Regions from separate parts of the Bacillus kalamii genome, predicted to be linked through region 4. Evidence: predicted binding sites of a transcription regulator. Region 4 holds the regulator's gene; each other region holds the start of a gene.

Region 1 (3,425 bases), 810 kb from region 4:
ATTCTGATGCTGCTGTCAAGACTTTTCAAGAGCTTTCTAAAACCTCCTTGTCGCAAATCCATCCGCCCATTTTAGTGAAACTTTTCAGATATACTCATCCGACGATGCTGGAGCGGATATCAATGCTTGAATCTTATAGTAAGGAAATGGGTGAATAAAAGGGAAGGTGCAAGGACACTGCCCAAACATCAATAAAGAAGGCTGCAGCGTGGGCAGCCTTCTTTTTCATATGGTCCAATATCATTAACGAGTGCAGTTCAAACAGTGTCGGCAGGAAATAATTTAGAAAGGAAGAATGTGTTCCCAGTAGGATTAAGCGCCGAATCGTTTATTTAATTCTGTTAGTTCTTTGCAATAGGCTGTAAAAAGGGCATTGTCTCTGTGATCGAGTGCATAATCAATTTTTTGAAGAAGTTGTTCTCGCTGTGCTTTTAACAAGGCTTCCTGAAGAATCATATCGACATAGAGTTCCAGCATGAATGTGTCTTTTTCGGATTGTTTTCTCTTTGATGTAGCTTTCATCATTTCTGTATAAGAATGTTCATTATTCATGAAGCATCACCCCTAGACCTTTTTATAATTATATTTAATTATAAAAGTAAAATCAACTGAAAATTTAAAAAATTTAAAAAATATATAAAAAGGAGGATTTTAATACATATAATTTAGAATTTTGTGTGAAATTGTAAATTTTTTGGCATTTTTATGGTATTTTATTCCTAAGATTGATAAAAAAAGAAAGGTTGGGGAGGATATGACAGATTATTTGGAATTGGTTTTGGATGAGTATGAAGTGAATCCTTATACGATCATGTTGCAACCAATGATTGTCGAGGGTAAACAAAGTTCCCATGTAACGGAAGTAGAAAGTGAATTTGCCGCACGCGGTAAGCCCATCGACATTATCAAAAAAAGCTGTGAATATTTTGGAAGTGATTATGAAGGGAGAAGGAGGGGCACGAGGCATTTAACAGGCTATACCCATAAAGCGCCCATTGAAATTGAGAAATCATTTTCCATTTTTATGTTTCCGACATCATCGCCGGAAAGGGATGATTGCATCTGGATTTCCTCGAGCCATATATTGCGTTTCTCTAAAAATGGGCCGTTCGAAACGAATGTGCTATTCAGGAATAAGAAACATATTTGCCTGCCAATCTCTTTCAGTGTTTTTGAATCGCAAGTAGCCAGGACTGCCATCCTTAAAAGTAAGCTTGAACAAAATGTGATGGAAACGAGAAGGAAGTACCATTATAGTGAACAGGAAGCCTAAAGCCATCCTCATTCAAGCCTTCCATATAAGTAGTGCTTCAATAAATCTTCAACTTTGTTTCGAATGCGGGGATTAAAGTAATTATGGTGTTCCTCAAAGCCTTTATAAAGAAACAGATACATTGTGAATGCGTCGTCGCGCTTTAGTTCACTTACTTTAATATTCTGCTGCCTCAAATAACGTTTGACATTAATCAGTTCAAGCTGTACGTATTTAATCGTTTGTTCAACCCATTCTATATAAGGCCTTCTTAATTTAAAAGGCCCTTTTTGAAAAATAGAAAGATCGCGTTGGAGAACTATTAACACCATAGGCAAATAGATAGCTTGCTCAATCATATCGCGATCTTCCTTTGGTATACGTGTCATTATAAACCCCTCCAGCAACCTCTAAAAATAGAACATTTGTTCTTATTCTATAGCAGCCTTTCCTCAATTTCAAGGTACTTTCCACATTTTGTTTCCGATATGCATCAAATAGTCTTTTGACTGGTTAAACATGCCTGCTTTTGCTATTTTTGTCGGGTATGTATGATTTCCAATCGCTAAGGGTAAAGGAAAAAAGGAGATTTCATTGAAAATCAGGGTTATACAGCTTTTTTTTCTTCAAAAAATATGTAATATAAGAGTAAGTACATATGTGAAGATGATTAAGATTACGTTGTTTAAGGAGCATTATATGGATGTGGAGACATTAAAAGATTTTTTTACAACAGAGCATATACTTGATTTAATTCAGCAGTATAAGGAATTCGGCATTTTTCCCGGCATTCTCCTTCCTTTAGTTGAAGCATTTTTGCCATTTTTGCCGTTAGTGGTTTTTGTGATCGCCAATACGAACGCATTCGGTTTGTGGATTGGATTTTTAATTACATGGGCAGGATCAACCGTGGGAGCGATATTAGTATTCTTAATCATCAGGAAGTATGGGCATATTAAACTGCTTGCATTCATAAAAAGAAATAAACAAGTGAAAAAGTTGACAAAATGGCTGGATGTGCATGGGTTTGGCCCAATTTTCGTTATGCTATGCTTTCCTTTCACGCCTTCGGCAGTGGTCAATATTGTTGCGGGGTTGTCGCGGATCAGTACAATGAAGTATATGATGGCGGTAGCTGCGGGAAAGCTTGTTATGATTTTTACAATTTCCTTTGTTGGAAGCGACATCACAGCATTATTCACGAAGCCATACAGGACAGCTATTGTGCTATTCATTATTTTTATCCTCTGGTATGTGGGCAAGCGGATTGAGGTAAGCCTAAACAGGGATATCGAATCAAAAGTGAAACAAAGGCAAAGAGGAAAGAATGAGTAGACTGTTTTTATATAGAGGATTGCCGCTATTGGAGTGCGTTTTTTGTTGGGACAAGCAGAACATACTGGATGGCAACTATAGAATTCAAAGAAGGCGGATAACCAACGTTCCTGATGGTTGTTTGCCTTCTTTGTTTCTCCCTGTAAACAGGAATTGTCAATCTCGGGATTCCTGCAAAAATGGTATACTGAATATATGTTTATGGGGATAGGAAGGAAATGGATTTTGCTGTTTTTTTATTGATTATTTAGGAGCATTACCGCGTTTTTGCTTCCTTCGCACATGAACTGAAAGGAGTTGGATATATGCCGCTACAATTTGTGTTGGGGCGTTCCGGAAGCGGAAAAACAACTTGGATGTTAGATGATATTAGACAGAAACTTCATAATCAACCTGACCGTCATCCGATTCTTTATTTGGTGCCGGATCAGATGACATTTATATCGGAATATAATTTGGCAGGCACACCTGGGTTAAATGGAATGATCGCGGCACAGGTTTTCAGCTTTCGGCGGCTTGCCTTGCGGGTTTTACAAGAAACCGGGGGAATGAGCAGATTGCATCTGAGCTCTGTCGGGACAAGCATGATGATTGCCAAAATCATTGAAGAAAAGAAGGATGAGCTGAAGCTATTCCAACGATCCGCGTCAAAAACAGGTTTTATCCAATCAATGGAGCAGATGCTGATCGAATTGAAGCGGTACTGTGTCTCACCGGAAGATATGGGTGGCATTCTTGAGGAAAGAATCGCCAAGGAAAGCGACCAGAGCCTTAGAGATAAATGGCATGATCTGCATATTATCTATACTGAATTTGACAAAGCCCTTATTGGCAAGTA
Region 2 (3,425 bases), 1.4 Mb from region 4:
TGGTATGGAACTTCTGCAGCAATTTCACGAAACAACCCGGAAATTCTATAATGACATCCCGGCCAGCTCTTTTGACCAGGTGTACAAATGGCAAGAGCGATTATATACGTTTAAGAAAAACATCGGCATTGTTAAAGGGTATGTTTCGATGAAAAACATCAATCAGTGGATTGAATGGGGAGAAAAATCGTTAAAGGGCCTCGGGGAATATGAGGAATATCTAAATAGGGAACCGACCTGCATCATACATGGCGACGTTGCCCACCATAATTTTTTCGCCGCTAAAAACGGGCAGTTGAATATAATTGATTTTGATTTGATTCACCGGGCGACTCCAATCATCGATTATATCCAGTTTGCCAATAGAATCATGCCATTTGTAAAAGACAGCTCTGAGCTGTTTAGCTATCCGCAATTAAAACGGTACCGGAATAATCCTGCGTTTCTTTATGCAATGCTGTATCCGGCGGATATATTCAGAGAGTGGAATCGGCTGATACGCGAAAATCTGTATAACAATAATGAATACATGCATTCCATCTGGAAAATAACAGTTGAACAATTCCAACAGCGTATGGCTTTATACAAGGAAATTTATAAGAGGATAAACCGTTAACCGGATCCTTGTCCATGTAGGATAGTGATAAAAATAGAGGGACGGAAGGAGAATGAAGGGAAACAATCTTGGGAAGGCTACCTGTATATAGCATTCCTGGAGGTGTTCCCTTAAATGAAAAGACGAATCGGCAAAATAGGATATATTTCGTTTCTTCTTGTAATCCTGCTTCTTTTATATGCTTCAGTATCACTGGGAAAGGGAGGATCCGCGACTGCCAAAGCGGATGAAATTCGAAAGGTCACTTTACAGAAGATTTATTTAGATGGCGAAGTGACAGAAGAAACAGCCGTAAAGGAAACTAAATCAATTGAAGAACTTCATGTAAAATACCATAATTGGAACCTAGTCTTTGAATCAGATAAAGAATTGGTTTATCAGAAGCATATCAATGATATTTCTCCTTTATTGAAGGCCCATGGTTATTTCGGCATAACGGAAGACGGGACGTTATCTATTTTTAACGGGAAACCGACCAATTTAGATGTCATTCAAACCTTTTTTCAATTGGATGTAGATTTGCTTGAGGTAAAAAAACGGGATGAACTTGCTGAAGGTATTAAAGTAAAGGATAAAAAACGGTACCAATCGGTCCTGGAAACGTTTAAGCAGTATAAGGATGAACGGCTCAGATAAAAACAGCAGATAAAGAAGAACTGGAAGCGGGAGTATCGCCACCAGTTCTTTTTCATAGGAAAAATTTCCGTATCAAAAAGAATGGGTTTATCCCATGTACATATGAAGGCATTTAGGTCATAATAAGGATAGCGAAAGTGAACATTTGTTTGCATTTGGATGCGGGCGCTAAACGGGCGTTTCCGTTTTCCATATGTTAAAATGTTTACTGTTTAGAATGGGAGAGAAAGAGTTTGTACGATTATATTAAAGGAAATGTAGAGTTCGTCGGACCTCATTATATAGTGATTGACAACGGCGGGATCGGGTATCGCATTATGACACCTAATCCTTTTGTTTTTTCAGTAAACAAAGAAGAGGTGAAGGTTTTTACCTATCACTATGTCCGTGAAGATATTTTTGCCTTATATGGGTTTTGCACTCAGGAGGAAAAGGCATTGTTTGAAAAACTCTTGAATGTGACGGGTATTGGACCAAAAGGCGCCTTAGCCATCCTTGGATCCGGAAAGGTCGACCAGGTGGTCCAGGCAATCGAGAATGAGGATGAGGCATTTTTGGTCAAATTCCCTGGTGTCGGCAAGAAAACGGCCCGCCAGATGATTTTGGATCTGAAAGGGAAACTTGAGCATATTGTGCCCGACTATTTTCCGAATCTATTTAATGATGTATTGGAGGCTGCTGCTTCCGGGGAAAATGCCGGTTTGGAGGAAGCTATGGAAGCGTTGAAGGCGCTTGGATATTCTGACCGTGAAGTTTCGAAAGTGAAGAAGCAATTGCAAAAAGAACAAAAAACAACAGAAGAATATATTAAGGCTGCCCTGCAGCTTTTATTGAAGTAGGAGGTGTACAGTATGGAAGAACGCATTATTCAAAGTGGGGCGGAGACAGAGGAACTATCTTTCGAGCAGAGCTTGAGGCCGATGGAATTAAAGCAGTACATCGGTCAAAGCAAGGTGAAAGAGAACCTTGAAATTTTTATTGCGGCGGCCAAACTGCGTCAGGAAACATTGGACCATGTTCTTCTTTACGGCCCTCCGGGATTAGGAAAAACGACACTCGCTGCCATTATTGCCAATGAAATGGGCGTAAATATCCGGACAACTTCCGGACCGGCAATCGAACGGCCGGGGGACCTGGCCGCCATTCTTACGGCCTTGGAGCCTGGAGATGTATTGTTTATTGATGAAATCCATCGGTTGCCCCGTGCTGTCGAAGAGGTGCTGTATCCAGCAATGGAAGATTTTTGCCTTGATATTGTCCTCGGCAAGGGCCCGCAGGCGAGAAGTGTGCGTTTGGATCTCCCTCCGTTTACGCTTGTAGGCGCCACCACGAGGGCAGGCTCACTCTCAGCCCCTCTCCGTGACCGCTTTGGTGTATTGAGCCGTTTAGAATATTATACGGAAGATCAGCTGCAGAGCATTGTCATCCGTACATCAGAGATATTGCAGACTGAAATGGACGAACAGTCAGCCCTAGAAATTGCCCGAAGATCGAGGGGAACGCCACGGATTGCTAACCGCCTTTTGCGCCGTGTCCGGGATTTTGCCCAAGTGAAAGGGGACGGTGAAATTACTATCGACCTTGCCCGTTATTCCCTTGAGCTTATGCAGGTCGATAGGCTGGGCCTTGACCATATCGATCATAAGCTGCTTATGGGAATCATTGAAAAATTTAGGGGTGGGCCTGTCGGGGTGGAGACGATCGCTGCAAGCATCGGTGAAGAATCTACAACTATAGAAGACGTATATGAACCTTATTTATTGCAGATTGGATTTTTGCAGCGTACACCGAGGGGAAGACTGGCTACGATGGCAGCTTACGAGCATTTTGGGCTGGAGCTGCCGCAGCAGCCATGAAGCTTGCTGGTGGATATTTTATATAAAAAGAGGAACCAGTCCTTTTTATTTTCCGATCGTTACGAGTATAATAGTTAGTGTTGTTCTGTCTGCCATTTAATATGTACTTGGCAAATAGAAGTAATATCATCAAGAAAGATGAAAATAATAGTTATAACAGGATGTGACAGCATTGAAAGTCGATTTATTTGACTTCCATTTACCGGAGGAATTGATTGCTCAAACTCCTTTGAAGAATCGGGAAGCCAGCCGTTTGATGGTCCTGGACCAAAAAACAGGCGAAACCAAAGATGAAGTATTTAGTGATATAGTCAACC
Region 3 (3,425 bases), 2.1 Mb from region 4:
AGCTAGGACAGGCAAAGCTAGTATTTCTATCATTGTAATCCTCCTTGTAATTTACAATGTAGTCTACAATCTATTCTTCACTGTAGATTTCATCAGATGTAATTTTCAATGTAATTTACAGTCCTTTATATACTAATGGATTGGCCTTGTACCAAACATTACATTTTATCTCCGACAGATACCTCTATATCCCTCTTTCTTTTCCTCTCATCCGGCAGGCCGAATGTTCAGAAACCTAAATTGTGTAGTCAATTATTAAAGGAACAATGTAGCTGCCATTTTGACCAAGTAGATTAACCCTCCAAATTTCACAGCCTCCATTGTGAAAGTTAGCATACCATGATTGATTTTAACTCCTGCTCCCTCCAACAACCCTATACCTATCAACGATGCACCGAACGCCCCTACCAATAATATCCCTCCCATTTCTTTCACTCTCCTTTTCTTTGATAATTACAATGTATGGCGATTCGCCTATAAAATGCATGTCCGGTCAAATATTACTTGAATTTTATCTCAAGTAATATTTGAAAAGGAGTACATATCTTTATTAGCGAATTAATATAATGGTGATGTAAATGAAAAACAATTTTGGTAAAATATTTAAGGATTGCCCATATAAAAGAGAATACATCCAACAATATATGGGCGTTTCAAAAACAACCCTTTCTAATTGGGTTACAGGTAAGACTACGCCCACGGTACATGATCTGTTTAAACTAGCTAAATTCTTAGATAAAAAAGTGGATGAGTTTTACGAATGGGAGGAAGAGGAATGAAGAAAGGTTTAAAAATATTCTTAATTGTCATCGGAATTTTTGTAGGGGTATCAGTTCTGTCTTATTTATTTGCTGATGATGAAAATAAGCAAAAAATGGAGGCTGAAGAAGCAGCCGGGCACGTAAAGCAAAAAGAGAGTAAAAGTGAACATAAAGAAAAAAATAAATCTGTAGAGGAACAAGTCACTAGTGACTTGAAAGATAAACTTGGGGCTAAATCTAACAATAAAGAAAAACGAATCGTAAGCTTGGAATATACAAAGACAGATGGTTATTTGAAATTAACTGTCGCTGGTGATAATAGCCTCTCGAAGAAAGATACAAAGTATGCTCAACTTAACTTAGCCACCAAGGCTTTCCCTATTCTGTTTAAAAATAAGGATGTTAAAAAGGTTATGTTAAGAATACAACTTCCTTTAGTGGACACCTATGGAACAAAGAAAAATGAAGATGTGGTGAGGATTGTATTAACTCGTGAAACCAACGATAAGATTACATGGAAAAACTTTGATCCAAACAATTTTAGTGAAGTAGCTGAAAGTTATTATGTTCATTTGGCTTTAGGCGGAGCCAAATAACAACAAAAGCCCCAACTCAATGAGAAGGGGCTTTAATTAATTCTCTTGTAATCGTTCAATTTTGAGGATATCTAAAAAATGGACTTTATATTTATCGAATAGATATGAAATAGTAATTTGTTTCGTAACCGGGTCCAAATGAGTTACTTTTCCTTTTATAGGCTCTTCTTGGTTCAAAGCAATAATTAATCGATTTTCTTGATCGTCCTTCGCTTCATTCAACTGCATTGCGATTTCTTCCAATTCATACTCATCTCGTTCTGGCCGCTTTGCCTTTGATTTCTTTTTTGATGGTGGTTTTGGTACTGCTCCCATGTGTGACCCCTCCCTTTTGTATAATTCAATATTACAAGAACATTCGTTCTAATTCAAGTTGTTTTAGAACAAACGTTTGTATATAATTGTCATATTAAGGTTAAAGAAGGTAATGGTTATGACACGGATTCCTAATGAAGAAAGAGATATTATCGAACAAGAAATTTACCTACCTATGGTTATCACTATCTTAGAGAGAGATAGAAAAGTGATTGATAAAAGCCATTTAAAGTTGAAAAAACCGTATTTGGAATTAGTTGATTGTACAATTAAGGAAGTATACAAGGATATTAAGAAAACAAGGGATTACTTGAGGAAGAATAAGATTAAGGTATTTAAACAGCAGAGTGACGAGGCCTTTACAATGTATACATTTATTTACAAAGGATATGAGGAACATCATAATTACTTTAATCCAAGGCTGAGGAACAAATGCGAGGAATTACTTACATACTATTTAAAAAGCCCCTCCAATTAAAGGAAGGGGTCAATTTTACTATGCTAATAACTCAGTTAAATCATGAGCATCCGTTTGGATAAAACTTATTAATGAATTTATTTTGTTTTGATTTTCAAAATCTATTTTTTGTACCTTACCACTCAGATGTAGGAAATAATTTAAAATGCCCTGCATCTCCTTGTTTATTCTTAAATCTGACTCTCTATACAACAAATGAACCTTGGCCTCTTTATCAATATTTTCAAACATGAACTTAGTTTTAGTAAACCATTCTGTATCCTTGGTTGTACTATCTAAATTAGGAATGGTTTGTATATGGTTCCAAACCCCATTTTTAAAACTAAAATCTATATTTACTCGTACATTGTCCAAACCAACTATAGGTGAAAAAGAGTGATTATGGATTACTTTTTTATTCAAAAGATTTTCTTCTTCAAGAATTTTTTTCATACTATGTTTAACGCTTTCTGGTTTTATGCGTTCATTTAGGTATCCTTTTCCAACATAGCTCTCAAACAATACCTTAAATAATCCCTCTAAATTTTCAGTAAGAGCAAAGGTAGGTTCCGTTAAATAGAGGTTTTTATTCATGTGATATTTATGCATTATTTCAAGAAACTTATTATCTTGGGGAGAAGCAATCGCCAACTCACCTACAGCGCCAACTAAATTTTTGATACTGTTTTGCAGATAGTATTCTAAAGTGTCCTTGTAGGTTTTATAGATGCTCGGCAGAGTGTGTGAATTAGATAACGCCTTAATCTTGATTGTATTTTCATTTAACAATAAATAATGTAATTTTGATTCTTCACCTAAAGAATGAAGAATCACCCCTACATTCATTACTTCTCCGTTCGTATTATTATTACTAAATCTTACTATGCTGTACCAGCATTTTCTTTTTCCTTCCATTTTAAAACACCTCCAATACTATTAGAAAAAGCCCCTCTATTTAGTAAATCTTGAATAATGTATCTGACCAAAACCTTATGGGTTAAAATGTATTGTTTATACAACCTTTTTTGATACTCTTTATTTACATACCATACATCTGGAACAGACTCTAACCATGATTCAACTAGATTTTCATCTATTTGCTCGATTTTATGTACTACTTCTAAAAATGAATGATTAACCATGTCACTTACATTTATATGTTCTTCGATTGCGTTATAGACCGTCCCCATACCATTTAAGTACCCTTGATTAAAATTCACAACCAGAAAACTACGAGCATAGCCCTGAACGTATTGTTCACTTACTTCTACAGATGTTAAAGCATTTGCTCGCTCT
Region 4 (3,425 bases):
GGGGAAAATCATATGCAGAATATACAGAAGCCCTTTGGAAAAGGATGTAAAGGGCTTAATGCAATCTATTTTTCTGTTCCTTAATGCGTTTGACCTTCTCAGGTGTTACATCATTTCCCTCGGGATCCAAGACAGTCAGGTTTTCGATCGTGTTTGCCATGGAAGATCTGAATGATTGCAGATATTCGCTTCGAAGCTTAGTTTGTTCTTTAGCTTCATCTGGCGTTAAGCCTTCATTTTTTGATTTTTTTGAGAGTTCATTAATTCTTGCGATTTTTTCTTTAGATAGCATAGTGACGCTCCTTCATTTAAGGTTTTCCTTATCATTGCCATGTTATAAGAAAAAAATAAAAGTCGCAAGTGAAACTGCTTCTATTCTTTTTGGCTATCTATGTATTCTAAATATCTTCTGTTAACTGTTGCCTTAGAAACCGGATAACCGAATCCCCTTAATGTCGCAGCTATATCAGCAAAAGTCAGGCCGCTTTCTCTGAGGCGAACAATTTCCCCAACAGGAACATCCTTTTTTTCAGGTCCTGTAGACTGGTTATTGGATTTGATATTCCTTTGGGGTCTGTATCCTTCCGCTACTGCTTTTTTCATCCCGCGGCTTATTTTTATGTTATGTAGTTTGCGCTGGTATTCCTCTACAATACCAACAATTTGTAAAACCATTGAATCTCCTTCCGATAATTCCAGTTCACCTTTTTGTGAGTAGGCTATGATCTTTACTCCTTCCTTGATGATGCAGTGGAGAAGCGCGATTTTAGCATTGCCCCTTCCGAGCCTGGTTTCATCCTGTACAAAAACAGCATCTGCCTTTTCCTCTTTAATAGCATCCAATAAAGTGAACACACCATCACGATCCAATTGGTAACCGCTCGCTTTTTCTTTCACGATCCCCATAATTCCATAACCCATTTCCTTGGCTAAAGAAACAAGTTCGTTTTCCTGCCGTTGTAAAGAGCTTGACTGCGTTTCTTTGTCTGTACTGACCCGGCAGTAAATGATTGCTTTTTTCATTTCCAAATCCTTTCTTTCCATCTATTTATAGTTCTCATTCCATTGTTAATTGAGTCAAATTTTCTTTTTGTTTCTTCATCACGGGTACTTTAATTACATCGCCCGCTTTCAGGACTTCACCATTCATTTTATTGGTTTGTTCTATATATGCAATAAAATCAGGTATTTCCATTTGTTGATCATTGTATCTTTCAGCAATTCCCCATAAGGTATCGCCGCTGCTTACTTCTATTTCAATATAGGATTGATTTCCTTTTACATTTAACATAACAAAATAGACGACTGAAAATAATAATATTACAACAAAAAATAATAGGGAAAAAGAATGCTTACGAATAAAATAATTCATTATAATCTCCTCCTGAAAAGTATGCGAATATTTGTTCGCTCTTCACAATGGATTATAATACGAACACTTGTTTTCTGTCAATAAAATTCAAACATATGTTTGTATCCTTAAATATACCATGCTATAATGGACACAAACAGTATTGAGGTGAGGTGTATCAATGAATAAATTATCAAAGCGCCAGCAGGACATACTTGACTTTATCAAGTTAGAAGTGCAAACAAAAGGATATCCGCCTTCTGTCAGAGAAATTGGAGAAGCTGTAGGTTTGGCTTCCAGTTCGACAGTACATGGTCACCTGGCCCGGTTGGAAAGTAAAGGATTGATTCGCCGTGACCCTACCAAACCGCGCGCGATTGAAATACTAGATTTAGAGGAAGAATCTTTCATCCCAAAACGGAAGCCTGTCAATGTGCCCTTGGTGGGTAAAGTAACTGCCGGCCAGCCTATTACAGCGATCGAAAATATTGAAGAATATTTTCCTTTGCCCGAACATCTTGCAGGATACGAGCAGAATGTCTTCATGCTTGAAATATCGGGCGACAGCATGATTGAAGCTGGCATACATAATGGAGATTATGTCATTGTGCGCCAGCAATCCACCGCCTTAAATGGGGATATAGTTGTCGCAATGACTGAGGATGATGAGGCAACAGTCAAACGTTTCTTTAAAGAAAACAATTATTTCCGCCTTCAACCGGAAAACTCATCACTAGCCCCTATCATTCTTGATAAAGTGTCTATTTTAGGAAAAGTGATAGGATTGTACCGGGAAATCAACTGACTGCAAGCGTTCTTTCAAGTGATTTATATCATGAAGGAACGCTTTTTCTGTATTATCGCTGCCTTCTTTCATATTAAATATTCAAATAGAATGCTATAATGAAGCTATGTCAAACTTTAGGAATGATATAATGGGAATAAACGTTTTCCTTGATGATTTCCGTACGTGCCCCAATAATTATGTTCTATGTACCAATATTGATGAATGCCTACACATACTGAAAAATTATCATATAGACTATCTTTCTCTCGACCATGATCTCGTGAATAAAAAAAGGAACGGCTCGATGTTGGCTAAAAAAATGGTGGATTTACAATTATTCGCTAAGCATATTACTATACACTCCGCCAATTCGGTTGGTGGGAAAACGATGTATAACTGTTTTAAGGATGCACAAAAAAACCTGAAAATGCCGCTAAAAATAGGCATTTCCTTAAAACCGATGCCGCTTTATTAGCCATCACAGAAATAAGATAAAGAGGCTTGGAGAAACCGTATTTCTCCGTAAGAAAAAACCGGACTGCCATGTGATATTCTTTGAAGAATTTCACATTGGTTCGGTTTTTTTTTACTTTTTGAATTTCTTCATATAGCGTGGTTCTGCTTGAAGGGTCGGCAACACTGATATACAACGCCCTATTATAGTTGCCTTGTTCTTTTTCTATCCTCCCCTTTTCCCCTTCTCTTTTTACTTACTTTTCAAACTATTATTCATCTTTCTACACATTTATATATTAGAATAATAAATAGAAAGGGGGAAAACCATTAATGAACAAGAAGAAAAAAGTAATCATGACTGCTGAAAAAAGAGAGCAATTAGATCAGTTACGCTTGAACATCCAGTTAAAAACAACACCATTCTTACAATCGGCTTATCTCGCCGATAACTTGCCACAAGTACTATGGGACAAAATCAGACAGGCGATTCTAGAAGACCAAATCTGTTGTCATATTTGCTCATCTTCTAAGGGCAAGTCATACTTATTTACAGATTGGGATTTTGATTATACAAATCAAACAGTCTCCATTAAGTCCATTAAACCTTTATGTTACTCTTGTTTTTGCCTTCAGGATTACGAAACATCACTCGGTTTCTTGGATGAACAGGAACGCACGGCATTAATTCAGCACTTCTTACAAGTGAATAAATGTAAAAAAGACATCTATCAGTTGCATTTACGCGATTTAAAGATAAAACAGCACGCTAATTATACAACCGTATTTAAAGAGGCTGAACAGATCAGTTTAGGCAATATCGAGCAATTGCCG

What was found. Region 4 encodes LexA, which represses DNA repair genes until DNA is damaged. Its sites were predicted from a motif close to CGAACATATGTTCG; they were not measured.
Region 1: ABC357_RS14535 (YhjD family protein) is a predicted target of LexA. The motif match lies at 1,671-1,684, and genes of this name have one in related genera.
Region 2: ruvA (Holliday junction branch migration protein RuvA) is a predicted target of LexA. The motif match lies at 1,391-1,404, and genes of this name have one in related genera.
Region 3: ABC357_RS00070 (YhjD family protein) is a predicted target of LexA. The motif match lies at 1,738-1,751, and genes of this name have one in related genera.

Annotation. Positions count from the first base shown of each region.
Region 1 is NZ_JBDFMI010000001.1:2,929,823-2,933,247, reverse strand. It holds gene ABC357_RS14550 (M48 family metallopeptidase) at 1-158, shown strand, start outside; gene ABC357_RS14545 (IDEAL domain-containing protein) at 313-552, opposite strand; gene ABC357_RS14540 (competence protein ComK) at 755-1,273, shown strand; gene ABC357_RS14535 (YhjD family protein) at 1,282-1,641, opposite strand; gene ABC357_RS14530 (TVP38/TMEM64 family protein) at 1,952-2,587, shown strand; gene addB (helicase-exonuclease AddAB subunit AddB) at 2,893-3,425, shown strand, end outside.
Region 2 is NZ_JBDFMI010000001.1:714,035-717,459, forward strand. It holds gene ABC357_RS03565 (phosphotransferase) at 1-616, shown strand, start outside; gene ABC357_RS03570 (BofC C-terminal domain-containing protein) at 731-1,252, shown strand; gene ruvA (Holliday junction branch migration protein RuvA) at 1,486-2,091, shown strand; gene ruvB (Holliday junction branch migration DNA helicase RuvB) at 2,104-3,108, shown strand; gene ABC357_RS03585 (DUF2905 family protein) at 3,080-3,208, shown strand; gene queA (tRNA preQ1(34) S-adenosylmethionine ribosyltransferase-isomerase QueA) at 3,281-3,425, shown strand, end outside.
Region 3 is NZ_JBDFMI010000001.1:7,943-11,367, reverse strand. It holds gene ABC357_RS00095 (FtsK/SpoIIIE domain-containing protein) at 1-33, opposite strand, end outside; gene ABC357_RS00090 (hypothetical protein) at 256-426, opposite strand; gene ABC357_RS00085 (helix-turn-helix domain-containing protein) at 579-779, shown strand; gene ABC357_RS00080 (hypothetical protein) at 776-1,357, shown strand; gene ABC357_RS00075 (YolD-like family protein) at 1,394-1,672, opposite strand; gene ABC357_RS00070 (YhjD family protein) at 1,791-2,150, shown strand; gene ABC357_RS00065 (DUF3037 domain-containing protein) at 2,169-3,044, opposite strand; gene ABC357_RS00060 (HipA family kinase) at 3,011-3,425, opposite strand, start outside.
Region 4 is NZ_JBDFMI010000001.1:2,124,382-2,127,806, forward strand. It holds gene ABC357_RS10570 (DUF896 domain-containing protein) at 56-292, opposite strand; gene ABC357_RS10575 (YneB family resolvase-like protein) at 373-1,023, opposite strand; gene yneA (cell division suppressor protein YneA) at 1,058-1,372, opposite strand; gene lexA (transcriptional repressor LexA) at 1,533-2,156, shown strand; gene ABC357_RS10590 (cyclic-phosphate processing receiver domain-containing protein) at 2,287-2,613, shown strand; gene ABC357_RS10595 (hypothetical protein) at 2,925-3,425, shown strand, end outside.